2 regions of the Paenibacillus sp. NPDC058367 genome follow, and region 1 is predicted to be linked to the other one. Evidence: predicted binding sites of a transcription regulator. Region 1 holds the regulator's gene; the other holds the start of a gene.
What was found. The regulator LexA, encoded in region 1, represses DNA repair genes until DNA is damaged. The targets are predictions, from matches to a motif close to CGAACATATGTTCG.
Positions count from the first base shown of each region.

Region 2: the regulator LexA is predicted to act here: its motif matches at 1,530-1,543, upstream of recA (recombinase RecA).

Region 1 covers NZ_JBHXIZ010000002.1:780,980-784,187, forward strand. Annotated here, with positions in the region: gene ACFWMP_RS14430 (hypothetical protein) at 1-231, opposite strand, end outside; gene ACFWMP_RS14435 (hypothetical protein) at 466-846, opposite strand; gene ACFWMP_RS14440 (L,D-transpeptidase) at 996-1,334, opposite strand; gene lexA (transcriptional repressor LexA) at 1,608-2,234, opposite strand; gene ACFWMP_RS14450 (LysM peptidoglycan-binding domain-containing protein) at 2,530-2,943, shown strand; gene ACFWMP_RS14455 (DUF896 domain-containing protein) at 3,053-3,208, shown strand, end outside.
Region 2 covers NZ_JBHXIZ010000002.1:405,964-409,171, forward strand. Annotated here, with positions in the region: gene ACFWMP_RS12455 (competence/damage-inducible protein A) at 27-1,313, shown strand; gene recA (recombinase RecA) at 1,613-2,680, shown strand; gene ACFWMP_RS12465 (regulatory protein RecX) at 2,846-3,208, shown strand, end outside.

The sequences.
Region 1 (3,208 bases):
CGGATTGCTGGTACCTATTGCTATTTTTTTATAAGGTTCATTAAGGGCGATCAAGTGCGATTGATTGGGCGGAATGAATGTTTTGGTGAATATAATATTAAAAGATGAGGTTGCGTTTAACAGCTTAGAAAGTTCAGAAGAAGTAGATAGTTTTTTTAATTCTATAATAACGGCACTTAGAATTAAGACTCCTCCTACAATGGCAAACATATACATCAAGAAAATCAGCATGTAATCACACCTCCAAAGATTTCAGTAGAGCAAGATTTATTGCTTATTGAAAGATATGCCTGAATTCTCTCTACTAGTATCTGTTAAGAGCGAAAATCGTGGGAATTTAGAAACGACTACTGATTAGAAAAAGAGAAAGCACCCAGAGATCTGCCGATTTTGCGAGCTGAGTGCAAAATTGGGGCAACTGCTGGAGTGCTTTGTTGAGAGCTTTTTAAAATAAATATGTCAAAATCATAAGAAATTGAAGGCTGTGATTTGATCGGTATAAACAATTAGCTGTTTGTATTCGATCGGAGATTCATAGTGAGTATAGGGTCTTACAGAAACATCATTAAGGACTACAAAGTTATAGCTGAAATTTTTATCGGGATGTTCCGCACCTAAATAAGATATGTATTCATCTACAATGACATCATCCATTAGAGATTTTAAGTCAAAAACATCCTCTTTATTGGAGGTGGAAGGGGAGATGGTCCCTTGAATACTGCCGAATGAGGTGAGTAAATTTACTTTTTTTCCACTCGCTTGATCGTTGTTTAACAATAAGCCAGAGAGTTTAACAAGTGCATCGACTTTAAAATCGACGAGGGTTCTAATTTTTGAGTTGTTCAAAACGAGACACTTCCTTTCAATTTGAAATCCTGTTAACATTATTCGACATATAACCACATAATTCCTATTAGGTCATCAAAAATACATAAATACAAACACGCCCCCTCCATTGAACCATGAGTGAGGCGTGTTTATCTTTAGAGATAGATTTAATTCCTGATCGTTACTCGTGTTCCAATCGGAACAATCGCAGCTAGTGCTAACACATCTTCATTGTACATACGAATACAACCGTGGGATACTTCGTGCCCTATGGATGAGGGATCATTATTTCCATGTATCCCATAGTGAGGCTTAGATAGACCCATCCAAAAGACCCCAAATGGACCACCTGGATCGGGTTGTTTGTTAATGATTGTGAATTCACCGAGTGGTGATTGAGTTAACATTTTACCGATTCCGACTGGGAAACCCCTGATCACAATGTCGTTATCAAGAAGATAAAGCATACGCTGCGTCAGATCAACTATAATCCGGTAATTTGGCATTGTGTAACACTCCTTTCTAATTAAGATATGAGGAGGATGCCTAAACGGTTATTCATTAAAAATGGTCATTTTAGCTTATGGGAACAAATGTTCTGTGATTGATAAATGGAGTTTGATAACAATAAAAAAGCTGTTCTGCATTTGCAGAACAGCTTTTAAAAAAATAAAAGAAAGTATATATTTTTACGATATACCCTATCCTTATACTTCTCGTAGAAACGGATACCGTCCTTTAAAGGGCGGTATCCGTTTTCGCTTGGTAGGAGTGCATACTTAGTGGATATCTCGAAATAATCCGATAACTCTGCCGAGAATGGTCACGCGATTAAGGCGAAGAGGCTCGTACGCCGGATTCTCCGGCTGAAGACGTATATGATCACGTTCTTTATAAAAAGTCTTAACGGTTGCTTCATCTTCTTCGGTCATAGCTACAACGATATCTCCGTTATCAGCCGTTTGTTGTTGACGAACAATAACATAGTCGCCATTCATAATCCCAGCTTCGACCATACTGTCACCTTGAACCGATAACATAAATACTTTGTTATCTCCAACATAGTGAGTTGGAAGCGGGAAGTAGTCTTCAATATTCTCAGTAGCAGTGATAGGAACCCCGGCGGTAACCTTACCTACGACAGGAATGCGAGCGACGGTTTGCGCGAAATGATGGACATTCTCGGAATCCTCTTGGCCAAGCAATTCTATCGCACGAGGCTTCGTTGGATCTCGACGGATAAGTCCCTTCTTCTCTAGCCGATCTAAATGACCGTGAACTGTGGAGCTGGAAGCAAGACCAACAGCTTCTCCAATCTCCCGGACGGAAGGAGGATAACCCTTGCTGCGGACTTCGCTACGTATAAATTCCAGGATCGCCAGCTGGCGACTTGAAATCTTTGACATTGGAATCAACCCCATATAGTAATGTTTGGGAAAATTATAACATAGAACTACCGTTCGCACAAACATAAGTTCTAACTATTATAAATATTAATTCGAAAGAGTTAATAAATGGTAGTCTTGTATTGATTGCGTTTCCTTCAACTAAACGATAAGAGTGATTCTTTATATGAAGAATATGGTAAATATTAACCTCTGAAAAAAAGAGAACAATTGTTCTAAAATAGTATTGAACAAAACACATGTTCGTGTTATTATAATTTCAAAAGTAAGAACAAGTGTTTGGAGGATGATATTCATGTTAAAATACAGTACATACCGTAGCATCTACGATAAAGCCCCAGTGGTTGAATCTTTAGGACATAATCCTATTACCCGTTATTCAGCTCAGATTAAAGAGATAACAGAGCTTTTGCTTGAAGGCTTGATGCGTTTGTTCCGAAGAGATTTTGTTATTAAACTGACATTGATCATTGTGCTCGTACTATCAGGACTTACAGTAGTAGGTAATGTATTTGCAGGATCTACTACTTTAATGAAGGATGAGAAGCGCGTAGTGGTTGAACGTGGAGATACACTTTGGAGTATTGCTCTTGAGAATAAACCTTCTGATATGAAAACGGCTGTATATATAGAAGGAATTAAAAAATTCAATGGCATTAAAGGTAGTCAGATTAATGCTGGAGATATTCTCACTTTACCTATATATTAATATTCTAAGAACATAATAAGAGGACATGAAGAGCTTGCAGGGAGTAAACCTTGACAAGCTCTTTTTCTCATGGCAGAGTTAGAATTAATTTATAAGGGGAGGGAAAGTTTTGAATATTGATGAGTTGGTCGCGCGTATTAACGAATTGGCACGCAAACAGAAGAGCGTAGGCCTTAATCAAGAGGAAACGGCGGAACGCGCCAAGCTTCGTGAAATTTATTTGGGGAATATTCGCAATAACTTCCGAGCACAATTGAATACGATT
Region 2 (3,208 bases), 380 kb from region 1:
TTATAACGAGGAGGCGAAAGCCAGGTATGAAAGCGGAGATTATTGCAGTAGGCACGGAGCTTTTGCTCGGTCAAATCGTAAATAGTAATGCCCAGTTTTTGTCTATTGAGCTAGCTGCTATTGGGATTGATGTATATTTTCAAACCGTAGTTGGGGATAACAGCAGTCGCTTGCAGCAAGCCATTGAGATCGCTCAAAGCAGAGCGGATGTTATCATATTTACCGGTGGTATTGGTCCTACAGAAGATGATCTAACGAAGGACGCGCTGGCTGCTTCCTTAGGTCGCACACTTCATATAGATCGCTTGGCAATGGATCATGTACAACGTTTCTTTGATGATCGAAAGATTGTAATGACGGAGAATAATCGTAAACAGGCACTTATAATTGAAGGAACTACACCTTTGCCAAATGAGATTGGTCTTGCTGTTGGCATTGCTTTTGAGCATGAAAAGAAATATTATATTGTGCTTCCTGGTCCGCCTCGCGAGATGAAGCCGATGTTCGTAGATAAAGCTGTACCGTGGCTCCAGCAGCACGCTCTAACGACAGAAATGCCACTTTATTCTAAAATGCTTAAATTTGCCGGTATCGGAGAATCACTGCTTGAGGATAAGCTCATTGATCTTATTCACAGCCAGACAGACCCAACCATAGCTCCTTACGCTAAAGAGGGAGAGGTAACCGTTCGTATTTCGACAAAAGCGCCTTCCGAGCATGAAGCTTACAAGAAGCTGGAGATTCTGGAGAAACAGATCAAAGAGATTTTGCCAGAACATTTATATGCAAATATTGATGTTCCACTGGAGCAATTGATTGTGGATTGGATGGCGGATGCAGGTCTGACTTTAAGTGCGGCAGAGAGTTGCACGGGAGGCTTGCTGATGGAGAGTATAACTAACATTCCAGGCAGTGCTTCGATGTTTGCGGGAGGAATCGTCTGTTATTCCAACGACCTGAAGAAAAAACTTCTAAATGTGCCAAGTGCTTATTTGGAGGGGCCAGATGCTCCAGGGGCAGTTAGTCGTGAAGTTGCCGAGGTGTTAGCTGATCAGGTGAGAATGATCGCAGATAGTGATTTCGGTTTATCTGTAACTGGTGTAGCAGGACCAGGCTATTCTGAACGTAAGCCAGTTGGACTTGTATTTATTGGTTTAGCTGAACGCGGGCGTAAGACAGAAGTATACGAGCTTAATCTTAAAGGTACACGTGAAAATATACGACTGCGTACTGTTAAAGCCCTGTTGTATCGTCTATGGCGCAGACTTGAGGAACGGAAGGTGGAGACACCTCTTGAAGGCTCAGACTTGTAATGGGAGATTAGCCCAGTTATAATTGAGACATACGGAAGAACCGTGGCACTGAGATTTCTTTGCTGCGGTTTTTTGTATATCTGCGGAGATTTTGATCGCTGTTTTGGTTTTGATCATAAGTCGTTGATGTCCGGTGAAGTAGAGAAATCAGTTAACTTCTATGTCCGGAGGGAGGCTTACAATAAAAGGGATAATTAACGCTTGAGACAAAAAAAACGAATGTATGTTCGAAAAAAAGCTTGGCAAGACCTCAAAAACGCGTTATTATATTATTATAAACAGTGAAGGAAGTGGTCTGATTGTCAGATCGTCGTGCAGCGCTTGATATGGCGCTTCGTCAAATAGAAAAACAATTTGGTAAAGGTTCGATCATGAAACTGGGAGAATCCACTCATATGCAAGTGGAAGTTGTACCTAGCGGATCTTTGGCACTTGATATTGCGTTAGGTATAGGCGGACTTCCAAAGGGACGTATTATTGAAGTATACGGACCTGAATCCTCCGGTAAAACGACTGTTGCTCTTCATGCTATTGCAGAAGTGCAAAAACAAGGAGGACAAGCTGCATTTATCGATGCTGAGCATGCGCTCGATCCGAAGTATGCACGTAACTTGGGCGTAAACATTGATGAATTGTTGCTATCTCAGCCAGATACGGGTGAACAGGCACTTGAGATTGCTGAAGCACTTGTCCGTAGTGGTGCAGTAGACATTATTGTCGTTGACTCCGTAGCTGCGTTGGTTCCTAAAGCGGAAATCGAAGGTGATATGGGTGACTCTCACGTCGGCCTACAGGCTCGTTTGATGTCTCAAGCGCTTCGGAAGCTATCTGGTGCCATTAGTAAATCGAATACAATTGCTATCTTTATTAACCAGCTTCGTGAGAAAATTGGTGTTATGTTCGGTAACCCTGAGACAACACCGGGTGGTCGGGCGTTGAAATTCTACTCTTCCGTACGGTTGGATGTTCGCCGTGTCGAAAGTATTAAGATGGGTAACGACGTTGTAGGTAACCGAACCAAGATCAAGATTGTGAAGAATAAGGTAGCACCTCCATTTAAACAAGCTGATGTTGATATCATGTATGGTGAAGGGATTTCCAGAGAAGGAAGTCTTGTAGACATCGGTACTGAAATGGACATCGTGAATAAGAGTGGTGCATGGTATTCCTATGAGGGTGAGCGTCTCGGTCAAGGACGTGAGAATGCCAAACAGTTCTTGAAAGAACATCAAGATATTGCACTTATCATTGAGAACAAGATCCGTGAAGCAAGTAACCTGTCCACTATTGTTGCTGCACCAAATGAAGCGGAAATCATTGCAGAGCAAGAGGAAGAAGAAAAGCTACTTCTCGAAATCGAACAATAGAATTTACTAAGGAATAGGACGCCCTGTGATTCATTGTTGCAGGGTGTCTTTTCTTAACAGTGTAAGAACATATATATTTGGGGTCCCCCCAAAGTACCTGAGTACGCACCGAAGTTAAGCCGCACTTTGTGGGGATATTTTATTGCTATGAGGTGACAAGCAACTATGGTAATACAGCTGGATATGGATTTTGAATCGGATGAGCAGGACGTACAGGTCCTATCTGATTTTCCTGATGGAGAACTTTTAGAAATTACTAAGGTAGAACGTCAGAAGAAGTCGGACCACCGCTACATCATACATTTCGGAGCCTATAACATGACTGTACACGAAGACGTCATGATTAAATATCGGATGATTACTGGAAATTCTTTTATGAAAGCCGATTTGGAGGAAATTGTTGTTGCTGATGAGCGACAACGAGCTTATGTAGAAGGACTTCGTTATCTAGAACGGAAGCCACGTACCGCTATGGAAATGACTCGCCGTTTACGGCAGAAGGAAATAGGGGAGACTATTATTGCGGAA